Regions from separate parts of the Paenibacillus sp. FSL F4-0100 genome, predicted to be linked through region 2. Evidence: riboswitches for the same ligand, from Rfam matches in the RefSeq annotation. Region 2 holds a riboswitch; each other region holds the start of a gene.

Region 1 (7,673 bases), 1.7 Mb from region 2:
CTGCAAACATCGCCGGTATGATGGCAAAATATTTGGCGACATCGTTCGCGACGCTGAACGTGGTCAGCGCGCCCCTCGTCATTAGCAGCTGCTTGCCGATGGCAACCACCTCGATAATCTTCGATGGATCTGAATCCAGATCCACCATATTAGCCGCTTCCTTGGCTGCGGTGGTACCGCTGTTCATCGCCAGCCCCACATCGGCCTGGGCCAGCGCCGGGGCGTCGTTCGTACCGTCACCGGTCATCGCTACTAACTTCCCTTCGGCTTGTTCTCGGCGGATGACGGCAATCTTATCCTCGGGCTTGCTCTCGGCGATATAATCATCGACACCTGCTTCACGGGCAATCGTCGCCGCGGTGAGCGGATTGTCGCCCGTGCACATAATCGTCTTGATGCCCATCCGGCGCAGCTGCTCAAACCGTTCCTTCATGCCCGGCTTCACGGTATCCTTAAGGTAGATCAGACCATAGATGCGGTTATCCACGGCGACAGCGAGCGGAGTTCCGCCCTCTGTCGCGATGGCGTCACTGTTTGGCGTCAAATCCGAAGGGATGGAACCTCCTTGCGACTGCACCCACGCCTTGACGGCATCCACCGCACCCTTGCGGACTTTCCGTCCATCCTGCAGATCCATGCCGCTCATCCGGGTCTCAGCCTTAAATTCGATGAATTCCGCCCGAGCCGCCATGCTTTCATCCACTTCAAGTCCTTCCTTCTTCAGCAGCTCCAATACCGAGCGTCCTTCCGGCGTCTCGTCTTGCAGCGAGCTCACGGCTGCCCACTGGGAAACCGAGGCAAGCGATTCACCGCCGACGGGAATCAACTGGCTGGCCATCCGGTTACCAAACGTAATCGTACCCGTCTTATCCAGAATCATTGTATTGATGTCACCGGCTGCCTCCACCGCCTTGCCCGACATCGCCAGCACATTGAACTGCGTCACCCGGTCCATGCCGGCAATCCCGATCGCCGACAGCAAGCCCCCGATCGTGGTCGGGATGAGACACACCAGCAGCGAGATCAGCACCGGAACGGACAGCTCGATGCCAAGATACTTCGAAATCGGTGCGAGCGTAACGACAACGATCAGGAAAATCAGCGTTAAGACGATCAACAACGTGTTCAGAGCAATTTCATTCGGCGTCTTCTGGCGGGCGGCTCCTTCAACAAGCGAAATCATTCGGTCGATAAACGATTCCCCCGGATCGCTCGTAATCCGGATTTTGATCGTATCGCTGACAACCCGGGTACCCCCGGTAACCGAACTGAAATCGCCGCCGGCTTCTTTAATGACGGGCGCGGACTCGCCGGTAATCGCCGATTCGTCAACGGACGCAAGGCCCGCAATGACCTCCCCGTCCCCGGGAATCATCTCGCCCTGCGTAACGATCACGATATCTCCTTTGCGAAGATCCGTGGATGGTACGGATTGTACCCCTCCGTTCTCCATCACTTTATGAGCCGTCATTTCCTGCTTGGATTGCTTAAGGGAGTCGGCCTGCGCCTTCCCTCGTCCTTCGGCAAGCGCCTCTGCGAAGTTAGCGAACAGCAGCGTCAACAGCAAAATCACAAACACCGTCAGATTAAATCCGATACTGCCCTCTGTCCCGAAATAGGACGGAAATAACGTCATCAGCAAAACAACCAGGGTGCCGGCCTCCACCACAAACATGACCGGATTTCTCATCATCAGGACGGGGTTCAGCTTCGTGAAGCTCTCCTTGAGCGCCTGACGAACCATCTCTTTGGACATCACTTTTTTTCTCGTATTATTCATGGTAATAGGCCACCTTTTCTATTAACGGATCGTCAGATGCTCAGCAATCGGACCAAGCACAAGTACAGGCAGGAAGGTCAATGCACCGATAATCAGAACCACTGCAATGAGAATGCCGGCAAACAGCTTATTATCTGTCCGGAACGTCCCAAGCGTCTCGGGAACCCATTGCTTCCGCATCAGCGAGCCGCCCACCGCCAACAGGGCAATCATCGAAATGTAACGGCCGAAGAGCATGACCAGTCCTGTTGTAATGTTCCAGAACGGCGTGTTATCTGACAGACCCTCAAATCCGGAACCGTTATTGGCAGCGGAAGACGTGTATTCGTACAATACTTGTGAGATGCCATGAAAGCCCGCATTGGTAATGCCTGCCTGCCCTGCATCCGTCATCAGCGCAAGGGCGGTCGGAGCCAGGATGATAAATGGATGCACCAGGATAACAATCGCAATCAGCTTCATCTCCCGCGCCTCGATTTTTCTGCCTAGAAATTCGGGGGTTCGACCAACCATAAGACCGGCCAGGAACACCGCCAATATCGCGTACATGAGCATATTCATCAGCCCAACGCCCTTTCCGCCAAAAACAGAGTTCAGCATCATCAGGGACAGCGGCGTAATCCCTCCAAGCGGCGTGAGTGTATCATGCATGTTGTTGACCGACCCGGTCGTGGCCGCGGTCGTCACCGTGGTGAACAGAGAAGATTGAGCAACCCCGAACCGGACCTCCTTGCCCTCCATGCTGCCTTGCGAGGCATCGATGCCCAAGCGGTTCAGCGCCGGATTGCCATTGGTTTCAGCGGCATAGTTCAGCGACAGGAAAGCGATAAACAAGGTCATCATCACCGAGAAAATAATCCAGCCCTGTTTGCGGCTCTTGGCGAATAAACCGAACGTATACGGAAGTGCCGCCCCGAGACTCCACATGGACAGGATTTCGATGACATTGGTCAGCGGGGACGGGTTCTCGAACGGATGTGCCGAGTTCACTCCCATAAACCCGCCGCCGTTGGTGCCCAGATGCTTGATCGATTCAAGCGCAGCTACTGGCCCTACAGCTATTTGCTGCTCGCTACCTTCCAGCGTCGTGACGCTGAGCGTAGGCTTCAAGGTCTGCGGCACCTGCAGTGCAACCAGTACCATTGCAATGATGAACGCAGCCGGGATGAACACCCGGGTGTGAGCTTTGACGAAGTCCTCAAAAAAATTACCGACGGTTGAGCCCTTGCTAGTCACCGCCCGGATAAAAGCAATCGCCACGCAGAGCCCGGTTGCCGCAGACGTGAACATCATCATCGTAATGACAGCCATCTGGGCCATATAGGATAACCCCGACTCCCCGCTGTAATGCTGAAGATTCGTATTGGTCATAAAGCTGATGATCGTAGAGAACGACAAGGTCGATTCCATATTATCGATGCCATTCGGGTTGAAGGGCAGTACTCTCTGCAACCGCAGAATCAAATACCCAGCCGCGACCAGCACGATATTCGTCATCACAAAGCTGATGGCATAACCTTTCCACGTCATTCCCTTGCGTTCTTTCAAGCCAATCAGTGCGAAGATCGGTTTCTCCGCCCAGGAGAACCATCTGTCCGTTCCATTGCCTTCATTGCGAAACACCTGATATAGATAAGTTCCAAGCGGCTTTACCAGCAGCACCAGAACGAGTATAACGATGGCAATTTGTAAAATGCCCATGGCGAATGCCTTCCTCCTTCAGCTTTCTCCCTAGAATTTTTCAGGGTGAATCAGCGCATAAATCAAGTACAGAAAAATAAAGAGCGTGCATACCAAAATGATCATCATGGTTAATCCGCCTCCGGTTCAGAAACCACGCGCCCACACCAAGACATGAACAGCATGAACAGTCCGTAGGTTCCTCCCAATATGAGCACCATATATAAATCCTGCATGAATATAACCTCCTAAAACCTCGTTGTGATATCAGCCAAGACCTTAGCTGACAATGGACGAAATCAGGAAGGATACCTGGTGATGGTTCGTATGAAGCACCACATCGGCACCCAGCCCTTTGTATATCAATCGCGGATTGCTGGAATGGGTAATCACATAAATCGACTCTGTGGTCCAGGTCCGGCAAATCCGTAAATAGCGGCAGCATAGATTCAAGCTGCTCTCGAACAGAAACACCTTGCTGACGGGAAACTCGGGAATGATCCAGGTTTGCTCGTCCCTTGTATCGATTAGTATCATGTTGGTGCAGCCCAGCTCATGCAGCCTCTCCTGTTCAACCCGGTTGTTGGCTATGGCCACAAACGAAATGCGCTTAAAGATCAGCTGGCGGATAAATTCTTCCCCGGCCTTGTTCGGTGCGGATACCAGGATAAACTCCTGCGATTTCTCCATCTTTTGTTCTCCTCCTAAGTTCGGAAAGAGAAGACAACAACAAAGAAGCCTGTGGAAAGAGAAGAACTCTTCCCGCAGGCTCCTTAATAGGACACGGTGAAATACACCGTGGCCCAAGTCCACGACAATCGTTGCCTCTCTCGATACGCTTACGAGGTTAGCTGACGGATTCGGGCGTGAGAGTCGCCCTACCCATAGACCGTTATCTTGTCCATGGGATTCACCCCTGAGAGATAGATTCATCTCCCGACTGGTTCCCCCGTTCCTTTTCCATTCAAGGACTCAGCGAAAATTGAAAACGAGTAGCATGTTATTCTATTAGCCATTGACTAAACATCCAGGTCCGGCAAAACAACACAGCATCAGGTTCGAGCGGTGAGAGTCGCATCATCCTGCAATTTCAGCGAAGGCCCATGGCGCCTTCGCCCGAGATTCGATCCATAAAAGAGCCCAACTGAGCTCTCACACTGTCTGTAGGCCTTCATGGAACGGCTGCCCGTTTGCCTGTCGCTGATGTCCGTCAATTCATAGTTCGTATCATACGTCTGGCCCTGCAGGAAGTAAATGTGAGCAAAAACACATGTGGCGTTATGTCGAACAGGAACTGACCAGTATCGCTTCATTATCTCCCGAATACTACTCTATACTATGTATTTCTCTTGTTTTCTTGTATTTATCGCAATCTATCGAGATACCGAGATTTTGCCATGATAATCGATGACACGACTGAATGTACACGTTTTCTTATACGGTTTTCATCGATTTTCGGAATGTATCCGTCCCATATGATCATTTACTTTTAGTTTCCTCCGGCGTATGATTCATCCATCTATTCGAAACATTCGTTATACGCTGAGCTCTCGACTGATGGGGAGACGGGGGAACCAAAATCGCCAATGGAGCTTCTATTGGTGAATGGGGTGAATCCGAAGTGCCTAGATGGTCAGGCACTGCGGTAGGGTGCTCTCAAGCCCGAATCCGTCAGCTAACCTCGTAGGCGCGTTTTGAGAGAGAACACCACCCGAGCCTTAAGCGGAAGCGGCCACTGGAACAGGGCCTCTAACGATAAATAGGCCTGGAGAGCGGGGGATCTCTGCTCACCAGGCCTATTTGCCGCGCATATAACATTCCTATAAAGGAGCGTAGATCATGACGAAATTCATCGAGGCTGCACTGACATCCGTTATCGAAACCGAAGTTCCCGCATTAAGTGTAGAGCCCATCCGCCATATGGAGATATTTCGTTTCGACCAGGGCTCGGCTGAACGCTTTATCCCCTGGAGCAAACGAGATTGGAACTGCGGTTTGTTCAAAATCAGCTGCAAAGACGCGGCCGGTTATGCCGAATATGCGCTGCCAAGCAACAGGGAATTCACGGATCTAGTCCGCTGGGCAGCCGTCTTTACGAGGCTGAAAGGCATGTCCGTGACCGAGGCCGTTCGCTATGCCCAGAAGCAGCACCAGTGGGGATCCGCCCGGATGCAGCTCGCCGTATCGGCGCTCGCCGATCTGGAGACCAATCGGCAACAGCACATCACCCGTAAGCGGTTAGGCAGCTTGCCGCTGGAGCGTTCCTTCCTGATGGACTGCTCGGAGGCGTATTATTTCTTCTAGGACAGTAGCTAGAGAGCTACCGTCCTCGCTTCACTTTCAATTGATTGTTTTCCCCCGCTCACTTGAACATATTTTTGAGCACCATCATCAGGTTGGCCGGCTTCTCCGCCAGCCGCCGCGTAAAATACGGGTACCACATCGTTCCGTAGGGCATATAACACCGAATGCGGTAGCCGTCCTGTGCAAGCGCTGCCTGATCGTTCATCCGCAGCCCGTACAGCATCTGAAACTCAAATTCCTGTTTGTCTATGTGACTCTGCTCGGCAAACACCTTCACCCAGTCGATGATGTTGTCATCATGCGAAGCAATCGCAACGTAGGCACCCTGATCAAAATGCATTTTGATCAATTTCTTATAGTTGTCAATGACCTCCCGCTTCTGCTGAAAAGCGATCGTTCCCGGCTCTTTGTACGCCCCCTTCACGAGCCGCAGATTAACACCGGCATTGATTAAATTCTTGACGTCCTCCTCGGTACGGAACAAGTAGGCCTGCATCACGGTCCCCACATTGGTCAGCCCCTCCTTATGGAGCCGCAGCGTCATGTCTATCGTCGCCTGGGTATACGGCGAATCCTCCATATCCAGACGAACGAAGTTGCGGTGCTCTTTCGCCTTTTTCGCCACCAGCTTGATATTCTCGTAAGCCTTCTCGGGGTCCAGTGCCATGCCCATCTGCGTCGGCTTCAGCGAAACGTTCGATTTCACTCCCCGCTTGGCAATCCCTTCTACAAGCTTCAAATACTCCTCCCGGTACCCGGCCGCTTCGTCCAGCGTCGTGATACCCTCCCCCAAATGATCGAGCGTGACGAGAATGCCCTTCTCATTCAGCCTCTCAATTTCATCCAGCGCCTCGTCCAAGGTATCGCCGGCTATGAATCTGCCCGCCAGTTTTCGGCCGTACTTGATCGACAACCACTTCACGAATTTATTACCGGACACCGTCAGGATCACTTTACGGTAAAGTTCGGTTCCGTCCATGCGAGCTCCCCCTTTGCAAAAGGCAAACCAAAATGCACTCTATCTTAACTCATATGCAAAAATCATGACGGCATGCAGAAAGACATACATATCTAACATCGAGCTTTTCACCAAGAGATTCTAAACACCCCACCATGACGCATTCAGCAGCTGGACCATAAACCTAAAGCTCCGAATCATATCATGTTAAGGAGGGGCCTTCCATGCGAGTACCTTTTCGGAATGAACCATTTCTGGACTTCAAGAACGAGTTGAACAACAAGTTATACGATGCTGCGCTATCCGCGGTCGAAGCCGAACTCGGCAAGACGTACCCTCTGGTTATCGGCGGTGCCCAAATCCATACGGAGCGTACTCTAAAGTCGGCCAATCCGTCCCGTAAACGTCAGGTCATCGGCATTGTATCCCAAGCCGATACCGAACTTGCGGAACAAGCCATTCAGACAGCCGCACGGACTTTTGAGACGTGGAAACACACCGCGCCGAGCGAACGGGCACGATATTTGTACAAGGCTGCAGCAATCATGCGGCGACGTAAGTTTGAATTCTCCGCACTGATGACGCTGGAAGCTGGCAAAACGCGTGCCGAAGCGGATGCGGATACGGCCGAAGCCATCGATTTCATGGAATTCTATGCACGCGAAATGCAGCGCCTGAGCGCGCCCCAGCCGCTAACGGTTCATGAGGAGGAAGAAAATCATCTCTATTACATTCCACTCGGCGTCGGCATCGTCATTCCGCCGTGGAACTTTCCGCTCGCGATTATGGCAGGCATGACCACGGCGGCCATCGTCTCGGGCAACACCGTTGTGCTGAAACCGGCGAGCACCACGCCGGTCATTGCCGCCAAATTCGTGGAGCTACTGGAAGAAGTCAGCCTGCCTCCGGGCGTTGTTAACTTCCTGCCGGGACCGGGCCAGGAAGTAGGCG
Region 2 (7,673 bases):
CAAGTTGGTGGTGTCCTTGAGCAAGATCAGGCTAATACCCATCAAGATGCTATTAAAGATGACATGGGAGAACATGGCCGCCAAATACCCATATTTCAAAAAGATGTAGCTAAACAGCAAGCCGATGATAACCAGTTCAATGGGCCGGGAAATTACAGGGTATATCGGATAAAGCGTATGCCCGAGCGCCCAGATGAGCGAGGTAATCAAACTGGCAACGAACGTATTGCGGACGATCTTTTTCACCATTTTGATACCGAACAGTCGATAGACGGCCTCTTCGGATATGCCGGCCAGCCAGGCCATCAGCGGAAACAGCCAAGGATAGAGCATGTTGTAAGGCGACTGTGTGGCATCCGTGGTGGACCATGTATTTAAGGTTAGGCCCAGAACGATAAAGATAATGGATTGGACCCCAAGCAGGATGAAAGCCCACATATATCCCAGCTTCATGCTGTCCAGTACATAATGACCGTATCCGGGTTCTTTGGCGCGCGGCCATGGATTGAGCCCGTCTTCTTTTTGCCATAGTCCGTTGCCCCCGACAAGGGAGAAATAGAGCAGGGCGGAGAATATGAGCGAATAGACCGCATAGAAAATCATCATCCCGAATATACCGGTTTGCGACATCCCCTCGGATTTGAAAACGGGAATCAGATTATACGTATTTAGCATCTGAATGATAAACAGCAGCACCGCTAGGAACAGGCCGCGCTTAAACGACGTATAGGCTCTGGTCTTTACGCTGTACACAATGGCAAGAATGCCAAGGATGAGGGTGAACAGGCCATACCCTGCGAGTGTCAGCAGCGTTGCATCCTGAGTCTGCTTGTTGACATAGGCGGAATGGGCGGACGGGACTGAGAAGGATGGCTCATAGGAGCGTAATTTCCCATGTTCGAAGGTGAAACGGTGCTCCAATCGGGAATCGCCAATTTTGGATTCCGGGTCCACATATCGGAGCCGGGGTTCCCCTTCCCGTGTAACCAGCTCAAGGCGCGACAGGTCATAGCCCGCTCGCTGGAGCCAAGGCTCCGCGAGCGCTTGCTTCTCGGCTAATGACATGCCGTCCTCGACGACAAGCAGCATCTGCCTTTGTACATCGCCCTTGTTCAGCTCAATCCGGTCATAGCTGGAGCGGGCGTAATCGTACGAGAATCCGACGATGCCAGAATTTTGCATGTGCACGTCCACATTGAGGGCATCGCCTCCCGGCTCGCTGAAGCGAACGCGGTATACGTCATAGGGATATTTGGCTTCATAGGTTTTGTTGTATTCCGAAAGTTTCTTTTCCTTCGCCAGATATCCGTAAAGTTCCGATTTGGATTGATATGTAACCAATGTGTCATCCGTTTTTGCAGCCGTAAACTGCAAATGCTCCTGAGCAAAGCTTGAAGCCGCTTGCCGAGCCTGCTCCTTGGATATGATATTCGGAGATGCCATCTCGGTAGAATCCGGATTCGTCGACGGAAACACCTGAAATAATAGGAACAGAATCAGGCCGACTGCGGCAGGCACGATGAGCTGTTTTAAATTGGGCTTCAGCTTCAAGGGCTCTCTTGCACGATTCATGAAATTCCTCCTCTAGGAAAGTTGATACTCCCACTGGTATTCGATATGCCTGATTAAGTACGCATAGAGTCAATATAACATAGTTATGAAAGTCATAAGCAGCTTATCCCAATATCCGGAATAATGAAACAAATCGATGAAAATGAATGAAAGGTTTCGAAAACGTTAGAGAACCCCATGCTTGTATTCTTGAATATGCCCAATTCGCGCTCTTTTAAAGATTTTTTGGGTGAAAAACGGCATTGGGTTACGTACCAGATTGCGTTATAATCACATCATGCTTCAAGGAACCGAATATTCCAGCCGAATTTCGTACTGAAAATGGGGGAACCATGTAATTGGGGTGAATTTCATTATTCCTAGAATAATGAATAGGGCGACCTGTGGAAATGCCCGAATCCGTCAGCTAACCTCGTAGGCTGCAGCACAGGAACCAGACCGTAAAGGGCACTGCGTTTTCCAGTGTCTTTTTTCTTGATTTTTTTTAAGAAGGTGACCGATTGAACTCTAAATTTAACTGGCTCAGGTTGTCTCCGCCGCAGATTCTCGTGCTTGGTTTTGCGGCTATTATCTTCATCGGGACGGCGCTGTTAATGCTGCCGATTTCCACAAGTACAGGTGAACCGCTTGAATTTATCGATGCTTTGTTCACTTCGACATCGGCAACATGTGTAACGGGTCTGGTTGTGGTGGATACAGGAACGACATTCAGTTCCTTCGGAGAAGTCGTGATTATGCTGCTGATTCAGATCGGCGGGCTCGGATTCATGACGATGGCTACTTTATTTGCCTTGGCTCTGAAAAGACGCATATCGCTCAAGGATCGTCTCATTCTGCAAGAAGCGATGAATCAGTCCTCGATGGAAGGAATCGTAAGGCTGATTCGCAGAGTGTTGTTGTACTCCCTCATCATCGAGGCCTGTGGTGCCATCATTCTATCGATCCGCTGGGCGTTTGATATGCCGATCGGCCAGGCGATTTATTATGGCGTTTTTCATGCAGTCACGATGTTTAACAACGCCGGTTTTGATTTGTTTGGTGATTTTCGGAGTTTGACCGGGTATGTTTACGATCCTGTAGTCAACATAGTCGTGATGTTTTTGATTGTCTCAGGTGGCATTGGTTTTATCGTATTATCCGATCTGATTGATTTCCGAAAACAGCGGAGACTTTCCTTGCATTCCAAAGTGGTGCTCACCATGACGGCTACCTTGCTGCTGGTTGGATTTATCGTCATTCTTATATTTGAATTCACCAATCCGAGGACGCTCGGCTCTCTGAATTGGGGCGGAAAATTCTTCGGTGCGTTATTCCAGTCCGTAACGCCGCGTACAGCTGGCGCGAATACTATAGATATTACGGGGCTTCGACAGGCCACGCAATTTTTTATCGTGATTCTGATGTTTATCGGAGCATCCCCGGGGTCAACCGGTGGCGGTATCAAAACAACAACCTTCACCATTATGGTGGGGGCGGTTATCGCCATGATGCGCGGGCGTGAAGACATCGTCATGTTCCGTTATCGCCTGGCCCAGGAGCGGGTGCTGAAGGCACTGACCATTGCATTACTGGCACTGCTGCTCGTTCTAATCGTATCGATGATTCTGTCAACGACAGAGGAAGGGAGCTTCCTGGAGATCCTATTCGAAACGACATCCGCCTTCGGTACGGTGGGTCTCTCCATGGGTTTAACGCCTGAACTGACGGGATTCGGGAAGATTTTGATCAGTATTACGATGTTTGCAGGGCGATTGGGGCCTTTGACGCTTGCTTATGCACTGGGGCCAAAAAAGGGTAAAGAATTATATCGTCATCCGGAAGGCAAAATGATTATTGGATAAGGAGTACAGGAGAGACATGAAACCAAAGCAATTTGCAATCATCGGTTTGGGACGATTTGGCGCCAGCCTGGCGCTTGAACTGATGGAACAGGGATATGAGGTGCTCGGCATCGACCGCAGTGAAGAGGTTGTCGAGGATATGAGCGAGCTGCTGACGCACACGGTGGTGGCGGATGCTACGGACGAAGAGGTGCTTAAATCGCTCGGTATCCGTAACTTCGACTGCGGGATTGTGGCGATCGGGAACGATATTCAGATGAGCATCTTATCCGCCATCTTGTTAAAAGAGCTTGGTGTCGCCATGGTCGTTGCTAAGGCGATTTCGGTGCTGCACGGCCGGGCGCTGGAGAAGCTGGGCGTGGACCGGGTGATCTTTCCGGAAAGGGATATGGGGATCCGGGTAGCTCACCAGCTTGTCACGCCCAACCTGCTCGACTATATCGAATTATCCAAGGACTATCTGATTGTGGAGATGACGGTCACGGACTGCATGGACGGAAAAACGCTTAGCGAGCTCAATACGAGGGTTCGCTACGGTGTCAGCGTGGTGGCCCTGAATAAACAATCCGGCATCATCGTAGCGCCAACAGCCATGGATGTGGTGAACTCCGGCGACATTATGGTCGTTATCGGCTCCAATGATAATGTGGATCTCTTTGAGTCTGAGGTCGTGAATATGCTCGAAAAATAAATAAAGAAGAAAAAAACCTGACGACCCTATATACCGTCAGGTTTTCTTCGTTTTATCCTCCTCCAGCTTACGGAACAGGATTTCCGTTTCGTCAATCCAGCGGCTGGCTGCCTTGCTCAGCTCCGAGGCTTGGCCGTAGATCAGCGAAGTTGTTCGCCGGGTTTCAATGAGTGCCGGAATATGAATGTCGACAAGCCCGTTATCGGACAACAGCTGCGGTCTCAGATAGGATTTGGGCAGAAGCGCGGCTGCCTTGCAGGTCGGGATGAGCCTGACGATCGCTTCGAAGGAATCGATCTCCATCCGAATATCCGGCATAATGCCCCAGCGGTGGAACAGGTCATCCGTCAACTTGCGGTACCAGGTGCCGGTTGAGAAAATGATCATCGGCAAGCCTTGAAGCTGCTCGATGCCGACATCCTCGATCTCCGCCAGCGGGTGTGAAGACGGGATGACAAGCTCCAGATGGTCATCAAACAGCGGAATACAGTTTAAGCCGGGCTGGTTGATGGAGGAGGCGACAATGCCGACATCGACCCGTTTATCTCTTACATAAGAAACGATCTCATGGGTCTTGCCGGTGATCAGCTTGATTTCGGCCGCGGGATGACGCTCCATGAATGCGTTAACGAGCGGGGGCAAGGTGGTCTGCAGTGTGGTTAGGCTGGCCCCCAGGTTGATCGAGATCTGATCCCCCTCCCGGTAATGGGCCAACGTCTGCATGAATTTGATCTGCTGCTGGCGCTGCTCCAGGGCAAAGGTGTACACAATCTGTCCGATGGAGGTAAGCTCCAGCCGTTTGCCGCGGCGGTTGAACAGCTGCAGCCCGAGCTGGTCCTCCAGCTTGGCTATTTTCCTGGACAGGGCTGGCTGTGACAAGTTAAGCAGCTTGGAGGCTTGGTTTATGCTGGATTGCTCTACAACGACGGCGAACATGTCCAGTTCTTCAAACATGGAATTCCTCCTATATAAAATAGACATATGTGCAAAACATTGCTTATGCGTATAGATTATAACGATTAATAATTATATTGCAATTCCATTATAAGAAAAAAAGGAGTAACATGAAACATGACACAAGTTGTTCACACGATTGCCGAAATAGGCAGCTTTTTGTCGTTGCAACGGTTTTAGGACAGGGTAAGTGTAATTGTTCTGGAAATAGGAAAGATTGAAAATGAAAACGCTGCACATTGGAAAGGGGAACGTCGACTGATGAAAGGGTATTATTCCAGAAAGCTGCATTCTTTGCTCGGTGTCATACCGCTTGGAGCATTTTTGCTCAGCCATATGATTTCCAACTTTAAGGCTTTCGAGGGTGGAAAGGAAGGCTTTGCAAGCGCGGTCCATTTTTTGAACAGCATGCCGCTGATATTTTTCCTCGAGCTGTTCCTGATCTGGCTGCCACTGCTATATCACGGTGTCTACGGGTTATACATTGCTTACCAGGCAAATAACAACGTGGGCAATTTCAACTATGAACGGAACATCCGCTTCACCGTCCAACGGATCACCGGCGTTATTACGTTCGTTTTTGTTATCTGGCATATGTACGATACGCGTTTCCAAATCATGATCGGCAAAATCACGCATGACGATTTGGGCGCGACCATGCACGGCATCATGAACAATCCGATTCTGTTTACTCTGTACGTCATCGGCGTTGTGTCGGCAGCCTTCCACTTCACAAACGGCCTGTGGGCGTTCCTCGTTAGCTGGGGCATCACCGTCGGTCCGCGCGCGCAGAAGGTATCCACTTACATCTGCATGGGCTTGTTCGTATTGATGAGCGTGCTGTTTGTTCTGGCTATGACAGCATTCCGCAGTTCCGAATTCGAGGCGGCGACAGCAATGATCGATGTAGTTAAGACAGTCTTAAGTTAAGGGGAGTGAACGAAAAATGGCATCTAATATTATTGTAGTGGGTGGCGGCCTCGCCGGGCTGATGGCAACCATCAAAGCGGCAGAAGCAGGAGCTCACGTTCATCTATTCTCACTTGTACCTGTTAAACGCTCTCACTCCGTGTGCGCGCAAGGCGGCATCAATGGAGCCGTGAATACGAAAGGTGAGGGTGACTCTCCTTGGGAGCACTTTGACGATACGGTATACGGCGGCGACTTCCTTGCGAATCAGCCTCCGGTCAAAGCGATGTGTGAAGCGGCTCCGGGCATTATCCACTTGATGGACCGCATGGGCGTTATGTTTAACCGTACGCCGGAAGGTCTGCTCGATTTCCGCCGTTTCGGCGGAACGAAGCGTCACCGGACGGCATTCGCCGGCGCAACGACCGGACAGCAACTGCTCTATGCGCTTGACGAGCAGGTTCGCCGCTGGGAAACTGCGGGTCTTGTGACCAAGTACGAGAACTGGGAGTTCCTGAATGCGATCATCGACGACGAAGGCGTATGCCGCGGTATCGCTGCCCAGGATCTGCGCTCGATGGAGATTAAGGCGTTCAAAGCTGAAGCCGTTATACTCGCAAGCGGTGGTCCTGGTATTATTTTCGGAAAAACGACCAACTCGGTGATCAACACGGGAACAGCGGCCAGTGCCGTTTATCAGCAAGGCGTGCATTATGCGAACGGCGAGTTTATCCAGATTCACCCGACAGCCATTCCAGGCGATGACAAGCTCCGCTTGATGTCGGAATCGGCACGTGGTGAAGGCGGACGGATCTGGACCTATAAAGACGGCAAGCCGTGGTATTTCCTCGAAGAGAAATACCCTGCTTACGGAAACCTGGTGCCGCGTGACATTGCTACGCGTGAAATCTTCTCCGTCTGCGTCGATATGGGACTTGGGATCAATGGCGAGAACATGGTCTACCTGGACCTCTCCCATAAAGATCCGAAAGAGCTGGACGTAAAGCTTGGCGGTATCATCGAGATCTATGAGAAATTCATGGGCGACGATCCGCGTAAAATCCCGATGAAGATCTTCCCGGCAGTCCATTATTCCATGGGCGGCATGTGGGTCGATTACAACCAAATGACGAACATTCCCGGGCTGTTTGCAGCCGGAGAATGCGAGTATCAATATCACGGTGCGAACCGTTTGGGAGCGAACTCCCTGGTCTCCGCCATTTACGGCGGTATGGTGGCCGGACCGAAAGCGATTGAATATGTCAAAGGCTTGAAGAAGTCCGCTGAGGATGTTTCCTCCACCGTATTTGACCGCGTAGCGAAAGAGCAAACGACCAAGTATGAAGGCCTGCTCAAGATGGAAGGAACCGAGAATGCTTATGTGATCCATAAAGAGCTCGGCGAATGGATGACCAACAACATGACGGTTGTTCGCTACAACGACAAGCTTGAAGCTACCATCGGCAAAATCAAGGAATTGAAGCAGCGTTACCGCAATATCAATATGACGGATACCTCCCGCTGGAACAACCAGGGCGTGGCGTTCACACGCCAGCTGTGGAACATGCTGGAGTTGTCCGAGGCCATGACGCTGGGTGCGCTTCTCCGTAACGAAAGCCGGGGCGCTCACTACAAGCCGGATTTCCCTGATCGTAACGATGAAGAGTTCCTCAAGACAACCAAAGCAACCTGGACGCCTGATGGAC
Region 3 (7,673 bases), 1.7 Mb from region 2:
TCTCAGAAGCGATTATGCCGATCTGAAAAATGTGGGTACGTCAACTTTGGCAGGTGCTATAACGGCTGCGCTGTTTATCCGTCATTTTGTGGCGGATTCTATAAAATGGGTGCACATCGATATGGCGGGCACGGTCCAGTATAAAAGGGAATTCCCCCACTCCGCAGCGGGGGCTACCGGCTATGGTGCAAGATTGCTCGCCGATTATGTGGAGAAGCAGATTCTCCATGCATAAAGAATCAACTTCAGTAAGGAGTGACGACGATGCTGCTTGAAATAATCGCAACATGCGTGGATGATGCCATCACAGCAGAGAAGAATGGCGCGGACCGTCTGGAATTGATCACAGCGATAACCGAAGGCGGGCTTACGCCGGGAATCGGGCTTGTTGAAGAGGTTGTGAAAGCCGTTCAGATTCCTGTACATGTCATGGTCAGACCTCATAGCAGATCCTTTGTGTACAACGAACATGATATAGCTACCATGATGGCGGAGGTTAAGGCGATCCGCAAGGCAGGTGCAGCTGGCGTTGTGCTTGGCATGCTGACTCCGGGAGGGAAGATTGACGAGGACTCCTTGGTCAAAATGCTGGAATGGACAGGAGATATGCAAGTCACGTTCCACCGGGCTTTTGATGAACTGGAGGATCAGTTCGAAGGACTGCGTACATTGCAGAAATACCCGTCGGTTACCCGTGTCCTAACGTCAGGAGGACCGCAGCCTGCACCGCAGGCCATCCCGAGAATTCGGGAGCTTGTAGAACAAACGGCAGGCAGTGAACTTAAAATATTGGCCGGCAATGGTCTGAAGTGGGAAATCATACACGATTTTATCGACCGGACCGGTGTGAGCGAGGTCCATTTCGGCTCAGCTGTTCGGTACGGTCGATCAGGGCTGAAGCCCATCGATCCGGTCGAGCTGCGATCGCTGGCTGAGAGCATACATCAATAGAAGTAGCAAACCTATCGGAAACAGGTGAACAAAAATTGCAAACCGTATGGAATAAACAGCAAGAATTTGTGGTTGGCGTTGACCTTGGGGGTACGAAGATCGCGGCAGCGCTCTTTGATTCCGAAGGACAGCTGCTGAACCGGGAGCAAATGGAGACAGCGGGTGCGCGTACGGCTGAAGAAGTGGTCGCGAGAATTACGAACATGATCCGCAGCGTGTCGGGCGGCCACCCTCTTCGAGGCGTAGGGATGGCTTCACCCGGAACAGTTAACAGTAGGGAGGGGATTGTCATTCATGGTACGAATCTGCCGGAATGGACGAATGTCCCCCTCAAAGCCTGGATGGAACGTGATCTGCATACGGAAGTACAGGTGCTGAATGATGCCAATGCAGCCGCATGGGGAGAATATGTAAGAGGAGCGGGCCGAGGGTCGACAAACATGATATACGTGACGCTAAGCACAGGCATCGGTTCAGGCATCGTGCTGGATGGGAAGCTGTTCCTGGGCAGCAGTTCTTTTGCAGGGGAGCTTGGGCATCATATCATTGATCCCAGCGGTCCGCAGTGTAATTGCGGCAGCCACGGCTGCTGGGAGGTATTTGCTTCAGGAACGGCCATCGGCCAGGCAGCATCCCAGCGGATGCTCACCCAGCCCAGCGTAATTTCTGAACTGGCCGCATCTGAGGCGGGAGTGAACGCCAAGCATGTGTTTGAGGCAAAACGACTTCATGACCCCGTCGCAGTAGAGGTCATCGATCGTGCCATCTATTATATGGCGCTTGGACTGGTTAACGTCATTCACAGCTTCAACCCCGATCGCATCGTGATTGGAGGGGGAGTAAGCAGAGCGGGCGATCTTTTATTTCCGCAGCTGCGGGAAATGACAGATAAGCTGGTCATGCCATCCTATTTAGGCACGTACGAAATCGTTCCTGCAGGACTTCGGGACGATGTTGGTCTGGTTGGAGCTGCGGCCTTGTTCCAGTAGCATAGGTGTAAAGAGAACGTTACGGATATAAAGGAGTAATAGCGGTTAGATAAAAAGCGTTCGGATCGGCAACGTAGTTTCATGTTAACCGAGCTTAAGCGAATTAGACAAAAGCCGCCCTTCAGGGGGCGGCTTTCCAATTATTCATAGAGAGCGGGAAACGGAGCGATCATTTTTTTCGTTATAAGTCCGTAACATGTGACAAGTGATAGGCGTGAACCGTAAGCCGTCATCCGTTTTCACTGGAGGCGAGTTTTTGGTTTCCTGGTTAGGTTTGTTTGTATCCGACAAACAATAAGCGGTTGCTCACACTTTCCCGCGATGCCGGCGGAAACCGCCGGCTCCAAACCCGCACGTGGGATGACCTGCAGGCTTGGAGCCGGCGGCTGCCGCTATTCCATGTACTTGGATGCGTCAAATGTAATCATGGACGTATGATTGGCATGTTCAATCAGTGAAGAGAGCTTGGTTACTTCGCGTTCCTTCTTGCGCGCTTGCGCCTGATAAGCTTCCGGATCATATAAAGCGACGTTGAACAGCGTTACGGCACCATCTCCGCTGCCACGGCTGCTCTGCCGCTCCAGCTTCTTGCGGGAGCCGAGATGAGCAAGTTGTCCGATATCGCTGCGTATCTGTTTGGCCAGCTCGATCGCTTCCATGATGGTCATGTCGGAGCCGTTCCAGCTAATGGTTTGCGTTGTATTGGAGATTGCCATTAGCAAATCCAGCTTTCTGTAATCCGCGGCGGCGGCTTCGATTTCTTCCGTAATGGCATCCACACTGCGTGCAGGATATTCCGCCGTTTCCCCTTTTTCAATGATTGTGCTGCTGTTGTTCAAGCGTTCCGACATCAATTGATTCATGAGACGGTTGATTGCTGCCCGGACTGCCAAAGCTTCAGCCATCGTGATTTGACTCATAAGTGATCGATCACCTCTTTAATTTCATTACTGATTATGTAAACGCATAGATCTGTAAAAAGTTGCTAGATTATTAAAAAAAGCAGTTCGAGAAGGAAAGCAGAGTTACATAATTGTCATGACTGTGTGAGATGGTTAAAAAATAGTCGGCCGAAATTAACCATCTTTACGACAGCTCCAAACATAAAACGATAGATTTTTAGGATATGATTGACAGCATCCTTGCTTGTATACTATATTAAGAGAAGGTTACAAAACGTTAATGAATTTTGCCGAATTTCGTTTGGAAAACGGGGGAACCGTCTTGGGTGAATTACTCTTGTATAGAGAGTATAGGGAACCTTCAACCGAACCCTTAGCTAACTCCGTAGGCATCGAAGGAGAGAACATATTTTGAAGAAGTTTGTCATCACTTTGCTAGGGTCTGCAATTATTTTTTCTTCTGGTGCCGTATCAGCATTTGCTGATCAACAACCGAATTTTCAGTATCAAGTGAAGCAATTGGTAGGAACTCCATACAAATGGGGCGGAACGACCACTAGCGGGTTTGATTGCTCCGGATTTATTCTGTACATGTTTAGAAATTTCGATATGGATCTTCCACGTACTTCCCAAAGCCAGGCTCAAGCCGGTGAACATGTGGATCGCGAAGATCTGCGGGTTGGAGATTTGGTATTCTTCAATACAAGCGGCAGCGGAATTTCTCATGCAGGCGTTTACATTGGTGACGGACAATTTGCGCATGCTTCCAGCAGCAAGGGAGTCAGAATCAGCAAGCTTAGCGATTCATATTATGAGCCACGTTATGTCACGGCACGTCGTGTGTTGAGTCAAGAAAATTATGCGAGACTGGTAGGAAGCGCAAGCTAATTGGATTACATTGCAGTTTAGGGTTCAATACATAACCAGAAAGCCTGACAAAGGGGTGTCCTTGTCAGGCTTTCTTTTTTTAGATATCAGAAAGTATAAACTTCGAAGCTTGTGACTTCCTGATATCGCAAGAAAAACTTCTACTAACTGCGGTCTGTCATCTGTGAAAGTACGTCGATAGAAGGTTTTCTTACTATAAGTCTGTCAATCCCACAGGGGTTGTTCGGTTACTCCTTAACAACAGAGGCATTCACAGCTGCTTCCATCCCGTTATTATAGAGACGGAACAAGCCAAGACGCCAGAAAGCAGCGCCTTTCAGATCATAGCGTTTGGCCAAACCGAGCTTATCGTCCACGGAAGTGGCTGTTTCGCTGCTTAAGCTGATGCCGAGCAAAAGCTTCTGCTTCGGGACACCTGCTTGGAGTGCCAACTGGATCGCTTGGTCCACCAGACTGTTTGGTTCGGGAACCTGAGATTTGGTTCCGACCGGATTGTACTGATAAGCCATAACGATGAGATCATCGGCGATGGAAGCAAGCGTCTTGTAATCATAGCCTTTATAGGCGCTGTTCAATGGCGGCACCGCTAAGGACAGAGCAATGTCATGCGGCAATGCTGCCTTTAATTGCTTGACATAATCATTGAGCAGCTTCTGCTGGTTTACGACATCCAGTTTAAAACCGAGCCCTTCAAAATCAAGTACAACGCCGCCGAAGCCGTTCTCCGTTACCGCGGCTGTGATGCCTTCAATGGACTTTTGGCGCAGGCTGCTATCGCTCAGTACTTTGGTTAATTCGCCGTTTCCATCCAAGGCGTAGACCATGAGGTATGGTTTAATCTTCTGGTCCGCAGCATCTGCTACCATCGATTGCGGCGTAACGTCACCGGCCGCAGCGGGCAGGCGGTACTCGTCGCCTTGAAGCGTGAACTGACCCTCACGATCGATGCGGCTCCATCCAAAGGCGACTGAATTCATAGATGCAACAAGATCCCGTTCTTGGAAAGATTGCAATGCATAGAAGGCTCTCAAATGCATCTCGCGCTGCGGCGATACAAGGGAGACCGTGCGAGTTGCCTGATTCCAGCCCACATCGACACCGAATTGGCTGCTGAACGAGCTAAGCGGGATCAGTACACGGCCTTCCCGTTGAACCGGCGGGGCCGCAAGCTTCACTTGTTTTCCATTGACCGTTGCTGTCGTGCTTCCCACCTGAAGTAACACTTCAGTCGATCGGCCTTTCAAACTGCCGATGGCCTTTACGGTTTGCGTCTTGCTATTCCAGGTGATTTGAATGCCCAGCGCTTCACCGACCGTCCGGAATGGAACGTAGGTGACCCCTTTGTCTACCCGAGGAGCCGCATCGAAGGTTAGCGTAACATCATCCAGCTTTACCGATATGGCAGGCTCAGCGTATACCTGACTAACATGGGGTGCGGTGCCGACCAAGGATAAGGCAAGAACGGCAGCGACAGCTGTTTTTCCTATTTGTTTATGCAGCATGCTTTGGTATTTCCTCCGATCCATTAAATAATAGAATGATTTCATAGAATATGGAATTGGGTCTAGCAAACGCTAGTATAGCAAAATTTTCATAGAGTTCCAATTCCATGATGTCAATGTCATAGAATAGATAAGAGTAAGCATGTTGATTTTTTAAACTTTCCGGTATAATAAATGAAGGATTTTATACATAACCTGATGATTACATGCATAGGGGGATAACACGCGTGTTTAAATTCTGGAAAAACAAAAAGGGTAGGAATAGCGAAGACAACAACTCGCCCATCCCGGAAGAGATGATCGAAGCCGTACCGGATCGGATCATTGAACTATCAGGTCGCGAGGTTCGCCGCAGTGTGGCGCCTGTTCTTGGCATGACGGTGCTTGATCTGGCCGAACGGAATGACGTGGACTGGAACTCTTTTTGCAAAAGAGGAACTTGTGCGCGCTGCCGCTGCATGGTGGCGGAGGGAATCGAGTATTTGTCCGAGCCCAATCTGGCCGAAGAACAACGCCTGGATCCTGAGGAGATCGAAGAAGGATATCGTCTGGGATGCCAGAGCAAGATCGAAGCGGTCGGTCCCATCAAAATCAAGCATTCCCCATACTTTTGACGACATAGAAGACGGATGCCGTCCATATTTAAAAAATCAGGCAGCCGTACAATGGACATAATCCCCTTCAAGTAGACAGTGCGTAGAAAGAGCACATCCGTTTACTTGGAGGGGATTTTTCATGGGGAATTTCATGGGGAACAGAAGTAAGCCACCCTTGATAATCAAACTTCGTTTCCCGGGATATTGTTGAAAATATCCATCAGATATGAGACCAGCGCCTTTTGCCACATTTTACTAGAATGACTATACTACTAATATCTTGTAAAAAACAGACTATAGATAATTTGCGGAGAAACTCAAAAAAACCTCCGCTGCGATCGATCGGTGACCATGGTTTTGTGAGTTCTTATCATTACTCGTGGCCGGACCGACATCAAGGGAGACGTCCTGCTCGCACGAAGCCGCTTTCAAAGGAGGCGACCGTTATGAATTCGATCTGGTCCATCCGAACCGGAATTCGGGATTTCCTGGAGTCTATCTATCGAACTGGCCGGTCCTGGATTGAGAAATATCCATTTATTAAAACGGCGTATACGATATTTTCCTGGTTGTCGCTAATCCTGTTTGTTTTAAGCTTGTTTTTCGTTAAAGAATCGCGTACCATGATGGTTCAATATTTATGGTCGTTTTATGTACTCCTGCAATTTTGGTTTCTATGCCGAAGCAAAACGATTCCGTGGAAGCAGATTGTGCTGTTTGTTCTGGCGGGCGTTTTTCTTGTCGTACCTTTTACGACGCTTACGGTCAATGCTCTCCACGTGCTTTTCGGCGGAAGCACATCTGACACCTGGTCCATTGCCGTGATCACGCCAATTTTCGAAGAATTGTGGAAGCTCCTTCCGCTAGGCATATTTCTGTTGTTCTCGCGTCGAGCTTCCGCTTTGAGTTTAAGCGATTACACGCTCATCGGCGCGGCGACTGGCGTTGGCTTCCAACTGATGGAAGAGCTCTCCCGAAGATGGCTAAGTTCCGGCCCACTTGAGGAAAAGTTCGGCTACAGCTTTACATGGCTGGGCGGCGAAACGATTCATTGGGATTTGTTCTCGTTGTTTCCTGGGCGTTTCGAAGAAAGTGTGTTTCCGACGCTGATGACCGTCGGTCATCCTGTGCATACCGCCATGATCGCGCTTGCGTGCGGAATAGCCTATCGGCTGCGGACAAAACTGACGAAATGGGTTTTTCTGTTCCCGGCAATCATGTTGCTGTGGGCCATCCTTGATCACGCGGCTTATAATGGTCAGCACCAGCTGCCGGGTTGGGTGTTCCGGTTTCATGATTGGACCGGCAGCGGTTATAAAACTCAACCGGCCTTCCTGTTGATGCTGGCCGCATCGATTTTTGCCGACTACTGGTCGCTGAACAAAATACGAAACCGTCTGCCGTCGCTGCCGAACGAGCCGCTGCTTAATCCGTTTACCGAGCTGTGGAATATGACCCGCTCTTTTTGTCTGGACCGGGGAAAATTCATCTATTGGCTCGGATTTTACCGGGAGCGCAGGGAGCTTGGATTTCATACGCTTTATGGAAATGACGAAGCGGCCGGCAGACAGGAGTCTATCGATGCTCGGGTAAAAGCTCTTTGCCAGGCGTTAACCGGACTCGCTATAATTCTTCTCGCGGCCGGTCTGTTCGCAGGCATCGGGGCACACACGGGCGGAGGGGAACCGGCTTGTTTCGCCTGCATGTTCGACTCGCTGCAAGATTGGTGGGATCGGCTGGATTGGTATGAACAGGGAGTGATCCTGCTAGGAGCCCTTGCCTTGTCACTGCTGTTCGTCGGATTCTGGCCGGCTTTTGGCATCGCAATGACGGGGATGGGAATCG
Region 4 (7,673 bases), 1.2 Mb from region 2:
CCTCTTTATGCAGTCATGAGAAAGTGGTGGCTATTGGAGAGATCGGCTTGGACTATTATTGGGATACGTCCCCGAAAGATGTCCAGCACCGGGTCCTTCGACGTCAGATCGGACTTGCCCGGGAACTGAACATGCCGATTGTCATTCATAATCGGGATGCGCATGAAGATATTATCAAAATTTTACGGGAGGAAAAGGCCTCCGAAGTGGGCGGTGTCATGCATTCCTTCTCCGGAAGCTGGGAAACCGCCAAAATATGTCTCGATATGGGATTCCATATTTCATTTGGCGGGCCGATTACCTTCAAGAATGCAAAGCAGCCCAAAGAGGTATTGGCGCAGGTTCCGCTGGATCGATTATTGATCGAAACGGACTCCCCTTACCTGACGCCTCATCCCTTCCGTGGGAAAAGAAATGAGACCGCTTATGTGAAATTGGTGGCGGAGACAGCAGCCGAGATTAGAGGGTTGTCTTATGAGGAATTGGCCCAAATTACCACCAAAAATGCACTGGAACGATTTGGTATTTAACGAAAAAGAGAGCAAAAGCGATGAAAAAGGGAGCAATCGCGATTAATTAAAGTTTTTTAATCAGAAAAGGCGTCAATATTACAATAATTTAACCTTTTACATGAGAAAATGTGGTTGAATGTTGCTTTACAACCTGCATGTAAACAGGATATCATCTTTTCAGTGATAAGAAGCTGCGATGTGCAGATCGTAGCCGAATATTTCATGAACCGTCTCGCTTAATCTCCGGAATTCTGGAGAACGGGGGAACCGATACCGCCGTGCATACTGGTCTGAATGCACGCAGCTGTATTTGATTTCTTTTTCGGGTCTTTGGGGTGAATTTGAAGGATCTCGCCATGAGCGGGTATCCGGATCTAGGGCGTCTCTCTTACGTCCGAACCCGACAGCTAACTCCGTAAGCGAAATAAGAGGGGAAATCTCGTGCATACCATTTCCATGATTCTAATCATCAGGAAGCCACGTTAGAGCCTCTAGTACTCTTGCATTGGCTTTCTTTTATTTTTGAATAATGGAGAAGGGACCATCATACTCTTGGTAAACAAGGGGTGGTGGTATATGGACGAAATGACGGGAATTGACGCAGGGTGTAGATAGATAGCAGGGCGCCTTGTGAGAAAAATTGCTATAGTCACGTCAAATGCATTCATGCGTTTACCTAGACGGCGGGACTATGAAGGAGGATGGAATAGTGGGCATTTTTCAACCTGAAGAAACCCATGAATCACAATCATCCAGCATGTCTTACGCATTGAGATGGAAGCATGACAATTTGCGTCAACTGATGTTGCTCGGTGCCATGGGTGCCGTTACGGTATCACTTCTCATATCGTTGGTCGTACATGATCAGGCAGGCAAGGAGGTTCAGCTTGTCGTCGATGGTCGTGTCACCACAGTAGAAACACGTGGATCATTGCTGCAGGAATTGCTGGAGGAGCAAGCGATCACGTTGAGTCCTCAGGATCAGATTTCGATGCCTTTAAACGGCGCGATCCAGGATGGAGATCGGATCATCATTGAACGGGCAATTCCAGTTAAAGTTACAGTAGGCAGCACAACTAAAACCATATTTACATCCCAGGATACGGTTGATCATGTACTTAAAGAGGCTGGTATTACGATCCAGGGTGAAGATATAGTACAACCGGCACAGAACACGAAGCTGACCAGCAATATGAATATCCATGTCGTTCGCGTCACGAAACAAAAAGTTAAGGAGACGGAAGACCGGGAATTCCGTGTGATCAAAACAGCCGACCCATCGCTTGAAAGAGGGGATAACCGCGTGATTCAGCGGGGCGAGTCCGGTCTCATGGTGAACCATTATGAGAAGGTCTACCACAATGGCAAGCTGGTTTCGAAGACGAAGGTCTCCCAAAAAGTCGAGCGCAGAACGAAGGATAAAATTATTGCCGTAGGCACGAAAAAGGTGGAGAAGCCCGTCATTGTTCAGGCGGCCGCCACCGATGTGAAAGCCACACCGGCCAAATTGTCCGGCACGAAGAAAGTAACAACCGCCAAGGCTGTTGAGAACAACGTGGTTTCTCGGGCAGGCGTTGATTTTAAATACAACAAGGTATTGAACAATGTGTCGATGACGGCGTATTCTTCTGAGCAACAAGGAATCGGTACACGCACTGCATCCGGCACACGCGTTACAGAAGGGCGCACCATCGCCGTTGACCCTAATATCATCCCGATCGGATGGTGGGTCTATATCGAAGGCATTGGCTTCCGTCGTGCAGAAGATACGGGCGGCGCCATCAAAGGCAACAAAATCGATGTTTATTATGATTCACTCAAATCGGCCACGAGTTTCGGCCGGAAGAGCGGCCGCACCGTTTATGTGATCGGTCCGGTTAAACCTGAATTGAACTAGACGCATGAATTCCAATTTACAATGCCATTCTAATGCTATACTATTTAGCTTATAATATATAATGATGAAGAAGAGGGAGTGTTTCCTCTTCTTTTGTTTTGTTAAGAACGGAGTATACAGAGCTAAGATGGTTGAATCTAAAGTTGTACAAGCGTGGCTTTGCTTGGGAAGGAAGAGAACAAACGCATGATTAAAGAAGTGATTGTTGTGGAAGGCAGAGACGATACCGTTGCCATTAAACGGGCCGTAGAAGCGGATACGATCGAAACGGGCGGATCAGCGATCAACAAGCAAATCCTGAAACGCATAGCGCTTGCTCAGGAGCGCAGAGGCGTCATTATATTAACGGATCCTGACCATGCAGGGGAGCGGATCCGCAAAATCCTGGATCAGGGCGTACCCGGCTGTAAGCATGCCTTTATCCCGGAAGCGGATGCTACCCGCAAAGGGGATATCGGCGTGGAGAATGCCTCGCCAGAGGCGATACGGCGTGCGCTGGAGCGGGTCCATACCTCCTTCGAGGGTGGAGAGAGCCTGATTAGTCTGGAGGACATGCTGGAGGCCGGATTATCGGCTCATCCGGAAGCGGCGGCAAGGCGTATGACGATGGGTAATCTGCTGGGGATCGGTTATTGCAATAGCAAGCAGTTCCATAAACGACTGGCCATGTTTCAAATATCACGTGAAGAATTTCTGGCCGCACTTGCACAGTTGGAAGAAGGGGGCGTAAGCCAATGAATCGGATCGAGGATATATCAACACCAAGACGGACGAAGGAGATCATCTCACGGCATGGATTCTCCTTCAAGAAGAGTCTGGGTCAAAACTTTCTTATTGATCAGAATATTCTGTATAAAATTGTGGAAGCTGCAGGACTGGATGAGGATAAGGGAGCCCTTGAGATCGGCCCTGGTATCGGTGCATTAACGGAGAAGCTGGCGCAGACGGCAGGGACCGTCACCGCGGTCGAAATTGATCAGCGCCTGATTCCCATCCTGAGGGAGGTCCTGGAGCCCTATGAGAATGTGAAGGTGCACCATGGAGATGTACTGAAGGTGGATCTTCATGAGCTGTTCCGTCAGGATTTTGCGGGCGTATCGAAGGTAAGTGTGGTTGCGAATCTGCCGTATTATGTGACGACGCCGATTCTCATGAAACTGCTGGAGGAAAAGCTGCCGCTGGAGAATATCGTGGTGATGATTCAGAAAGAAGTGGCAGAGCGGATGGCAGCGGCGCCGGGAAGTAAGGATTATGGCAGCCTTAGCATTGCCGTTCAATATTACAGTGAGCCTAAACTGGTCTGTATTGTGCCGCATACGGTGTTTATTCCGCAGCCGAATGTCGCTTCGGCCGTGATTCGCCTGGCGGTCCGGGAACAGCCTCCTGTTAGTGTAGAAGACGAAGGATTCTTCTTCGAGGTGGTTCAGGCTTCTTTCGCACAGCGGAGGAAGACGATTGCCAACAATCTGAAGAGCCGGTTCTTTCCGGGAGAAGGCCGTGAACGGCTGGAACAGCTGCTGAAGGAAGCGGGCATTGAGCCCTCACGGCGCGGTGAGACCCTTAGTATTGAAGAGTATGCCCGGCTCAGCAACATATTGTACAACGCGGATATTCGTTAATACAGCCATTAGAGAGCCCATAGGGCCCGCGAAGGCCTTAACGCGATAAATTGATGTTTCGCAAGAACCAATAGTCACAGTGGCCCATACCATAGGGTAGGGGTGATGTTGTGATGAACTTGGGAGACTTGGTCGTTCGTAAATCCTACGGCGGCGATGTAACGTTCCGGGTAGAAGGCATGCGGCAAAATAATAATATCGTCATCAAAGGGACAGAATTCCGGTTACTTGCCGATGCTCCCATTGATGATTTGGTCACGGTCCCGCATCCCAACTTAAGCGAACGTACAAAGCAGGCGCAGATCAAAGCCAATGAGTCGCTGGACCGTCTGCAGAAGCACAGACAGGAGCAGAGTGAGCGTCAACTGGCCAGCCTGCGCAATATTGAAGGCGGACAGCTTGCGGAAAAAGGATATTTTGACGTGCCGGGCAAGGTGCTGCATTTGGATGGAGATCCCCAATACCTGAAGAAGAGTTTGACCTTGTACAATCAGCTTCGGGTCCCAGCGGAAGGCCATTATATCAATGAGTCGGGGATGGCCGATTCATTATATCGTCTTCTTCCGCGGGTAAGACCTGATATCGTGGTAATTACAGGTCATGATGGAGTTCTGAAGAGACGACAGCCATACGATTTATATAGCCTGGACAGCTATAAGAATTCACACAACTTCGTCACGGCGATTCAGGTAGCGCGTCAATATGAGCGGAATCTGGATTCCCTGGTCATTGTGGCTGGGGCGTGCCAGTCGCATTTTGAAGCTCTGCTGCAGGCGGGAGCCAATTTTGCCAGCTCGCCAGGGCGAATCCTCATCCATGCGCTGGATCCTGTCTACGTTGCCGCTAAGGCAGCCTATACGTCAGTCAGGGATACCGTCAACATCCATGATGTCGTTCATCATACGATCAGCGGCAGTCAGGGCGTGGGCGGAATCGAGACGAGAGGCAGCTACCGGATCGGTCTGCCAAAGCTGCAGGATTTGTCCACGTTGAAGGTTACGCCTTCGGTCAGTTAGCTCATATTGCGTTCTAAAAGAGGTGTAATAGGCCGTTGTAGAAAGAACAGAGAAGAACCCCACAAGTTGGGGTTTTTTTATTTTTTGTTTCAATTCTTTAAGAAAGTTGTCAAAAAAAATACATAAAGCTTGTCAATTTAGCGCATATTAAAGCAAATGCACACGAGAAATCCAGGGTCAAAAAAAATACGTTGACAATATATTTTTGATGCTGATATAATTAATGTTTTTGAATTGACAAATGACTGAATCTTTTGTATAATGGACAAGGAAAGAGGTGGTCGTCGACAATGGCTAAAAACGCGCTGTTGGAAATCAAACGCAGTCTCGATGCCCATTTAGGGCAAAAAATTACGCTTCGGGCTAACGGTGGCCGTCGGAAGACCGTCGAGCGTACTGGTGTTTTGGAAGAAACGTACCCTTCTGTTTTCATTGTGAAGCTGGATCAAGACCAGCAAACTTTTAAACGTGTGTCCTACAGTTATGCCGATATTCTGACCGAAACCGTGGAAATCATGGTAACCGGTGATGACAACGAGATGCGAATCACCTATATCAAGTCATAACGATATGTCATGAGAGAGCAGTCTCCACTAACAGGGAGGCTGTTTTTTGTTGCCATCGATCCGGGGAATGACAAGCGGGGGTTGAACACATACTAAGGCTGCGCGAGGCCTTCTTCATTCGTTTCATATGCGGTGAAGGAGGTTAGCTTGCAGGGGTTCGTAAAACGCCACTGCAATCGCGCCGGATGCTGTTCATGCCATACTCAATTACATTTTCCAAGGAGGCGGGATTGATGAGCAGGAGAAGACGAAGCATTATGTCCGATCAATTGAAGACCGAATTGGCTAAGGAATTGGGGTTCTACGATACCGTGGAAAAAGAAGGCTGGGGAGGCATTAAGGCCAAGGATGCCGGCAACATGGTAAAGCGGGCGATTGAGCTCGCCGAGCGGGCAGCCAGCAAATCCGATCTGTAAGAGAAAGACCATAATGCGGCAGGGGCTTCCGGTTAAGCGGAAGCCCCTGTTTGTTTACCCCATCAAACGGTCCCATGACTTCAAAGCCTGAGTTTGTTAATATAGAGGCATTAGATGTTTTTCCTCGAATATGTTAAGTTCAAGCATATGGGGAAAAGCTAAGGATAGGTGAACGTTCTTGAAAATATACGAAAAAGCACCGGCCAAAATCAATTTGATGCTGGATGTACTTCATAAACGTCCTGACGGCTTCCATGAGGTAGAGATGGTCATGACGATGATTGACCTCGCCGATCGGCTCGAAATGTCCGAACAGAAGCGGGACACCATCATCATCACCTCACAGGCAGGGTACATACCGCTGGACGAGAAGAATTTGGCCTTTCAGGCAGCAAGACTAATTAAAGAGCGCTATGACGTGAAAAAGGGTGTGCATATTCACCTGGACAAAAAAATTCCCGTTGCCGCTGGACTCGCAGGAGGCAGCAGTGATGCAGCGGCAACACTGCGCGGCTTGAACCGCCTCTGGGGACTGGGTATCCCCCAGGAGGAGCTGCTCGCGCTGGGCGCAGAGCTCGGCTCGGATGTGCCGTTCTGTGTAACCGGCGGCACCGCACTGGCTACAGGGCGCGGCGAGGTACTCACGCCGATCCCAAACCCGCCGCAGTGCTGGGTGATCGTGGCGAAGCCGCCGATCAATGTGTCGACGGCGGAAGTGTACGGCCGTTTGCGCAGCGAGCAGATTCAGCACCATCCATCGGCTGAACGCATGGTCGAGGCGCTTACGCAAGGCAGCTTCCAGCAGATGTGCCAATCGCTGGGTAACGTGCTGGAGGAGGTTACCTTGAAGATGCACCCGGAAGTTCAGCAGCTGAAGGAAGGAATGCTGAAATTGGGAGCTGACGGTGCGCTCATGTCCGGAAGCGGCCCAACGGTCTTCGGTCTCGTCTCCAAGGAATCCAAGGTAGCCCGGATTTACAATGGCCTGCGGGGATTCTGTAAGGAAGTGTATGCCGTTCGCCTACTGACTTAGAAACGGTTATGTTTGACAATTCGGGGTCGAATTTCAAACAAAGTTGTATAAATACGTACAAAGGTGTTATATTTAACATATAATATTCGGATTTAGCGAGGAACCCTAGGTGAAAAAATTAAAACGAAGCGAACGATTGGTCGATATGACCCAATATTTACTATCTAAACCGCATACGCTGATTCCGCTGACAACGTTCGCTGAGCGATATGGAGCAGCCAAGTCATCCATCAGTGAGGATTTGGCAATCATTAAGGACGTGTTCGAGAGCGAGGGGCTTGGAGAGCTTCAGACGCTGGCCGGCGCAGCGGGAGGAGTCCGCTACATTCCGAAGCTGCGCAAAGATCATGCCTTGCGGTTTGCGGAGGAGCTGTGTCAGCAGCTTCAGCAATCGGATCGGATTTTGCCGGGCGGTTATTTGTACATGTCTGATCTGCTCGGACAACCTTCGCTGATGAATGAGGCGGGCAAGATCATTGCCACGGCGTTTGCCGACCGGGATATCGATGTGGTCATGACCGTGGAAACCAAAGGGATTCCGCTGGCCTATGCGACAGCGGCACAATTGAACCTGCCGGTCGTACTAGTTCGCCGGGACCATCAGGTGACGGAAG

What was found. A riboswitch is a leader RNA that binds a small molecule or an ion and turns the genes downstream of it on or off. The one in region 2 is predicted to bind cyclic di-AMP.
Region 1: another riboswitch for cyclic di-AMP. It lies ahead of MHH48_RS02410 (hypothetical protein); the one in region 2 lies ahead of MHH48_RS29855 (TrkH family potassium uptake protein).
Region 3: another riboswitch for cyclic di-AMP. It lies ahead of MHH48_RS21860 (C40 family peptidase); the one in region 2 lies ahead of MHH48_RS29855 (TrkH family potassium uptake protein).
Region 4: another riboswitch for cyclic di-AMP. It lies ahead of MHH48_RS00140 (3D domain-containing protein); the one in region 2 lies ahead of MHH48_RS29855 (TrkH family potassium uptake protein).

What each region holds. Positions count from the first base shown of each region.
Region 1 covers NZ_CP150303.1:540,299-547,971, reverse strand. The annotation lists gene kdpB (potassium-transporting ATPase subunit KdpB) at 1-1,780, opposite strand, end outside; gene kdpA (potassium-transporting ATPase subunit KdpA) at 1,802-3,481, opposite strand; gene MHH48_RS02410 (hypothetical protein) at 3,740-4,150, opposite strand; cyclic di-AMP (ydaO/yuaA leader) riboswitch at 4,281-4,448, opposite strand; cyclic di-AMP (ydaO/yuaA leader) riboswitch at 4,991-5,166, shown strand; gene MHH48_RS02405 (hypothetical protein) at 5,300-5,764, shown strand; gene MHH48_RS02400 (proline dehydrogenase family protein) at 5,823-6,743, opposite strand; gene pruA (L-glutamate gamma-semialdehyde dehydrogenase) at 6,947-7,673, shown strand, end outside.
Region 2 covers NZ_CP150303.1:6,560,758-6,568,430, reverse strand. The annotation lists gene MHH48_RS29860 (CPBP family intramembrane glutamic endopeptidase) at 1-1,572, opposite strand, end outside; cyclic di-AMP (ydaO/yuaA leader) riboswitch at 1,864-2,008, shown strand; gene MHH48_RS29855 (TrkH family potassium uptake protein) at 2,073-3,413, shown strand; gene MHH48_RS29850 (TrkA family potassium uptake protein) at 3,430-4,104, shown strand; gene MHH48_RS29845 (LysR family transcriptional regulator) at 4,141-5,058, opposite strand; gene MHH48_RS29840 (succinate dehydrogenase cytochrome b558 subunit) at 5,320-5,988, shown strand; gene sdhA (succinate dehydrogenase flavoprotein subunit) at 6,005-7,673, shown strand, end outside.
Region 3 covers NZ_CP150303.1:4,869,827-4,877,499, reverse strand. The annotation lists gene MHH48_RS21880 (leucyl aminopeptidase family protein) at 1-235, shown strand, start outside; gene MHH48_RS21875 (copper homeostasis protein CutC) at 265-951, shown strand; gene MHH48_RS21870 (ROK family protein) at 987-1,940, shown strand; gene MHH48_RS21865 (hypothetical protein) at 2,333-2,860, opposite strand; cyclic di-AMP (ydaO/yuaA leader) riboswitch at 3,121-3,250, shown strand; gene MHH48_RS21860 (C40 family peptidase) at 3,254-3,730, shown strand; gene MHH48_RS21855 (stalk domain-containing protein) at 3,958-5,232, opposite strand; gene MHH48_RS21850 (2Fe-2S iron-sulfur cluster-binding protein) at 5,460-5,846, shown strand; gene MHH48_RS21845 (PrsW family glutamic-type intramembrane protease) at 6,275-7,673, shown strand, end outside.
Region 4 covers NZ_CP150303.1:28,948-36,620, forward strand. The annotation lists gene MHH48_RS00135 (TatD family hydrolase) at 1-530, shown strand, start outside; cyclic di-AMP (ydaO/yuaA leader) riboswitch at 736-950, shown strand; gene MHH48_RS00140 (3D domain-containing protein) at 1,222-2,409, shown strand; gene rnmV (ribonuclease M5) at 2,596-3,147, shown strand; gene rsmA (16S rRNA (adenine(1518)-N(6)/adenine(1519)-N(6))-dimethyltransferase RsmA) at 3,144-4,028, shown strand; gene yabG (sporulation peptidase YabG) at 4,142-5,044, shown strand; gene MHH48_RS00160 (Veg family protein) at 5,335-5,610, shown strand; gene MHH48_RS00165 (small, acid-soluble spore protein, alpha/beta type) at 5,844-6,026, shown strand; gene ispE (4-(cytidine 5'-diphospho)-2-C-methyl-D-erythritol kinase) at 6,205-7,059, shown strand; gene purR (pur operon repressor) at 7,169-7,673, shown strand, end outside.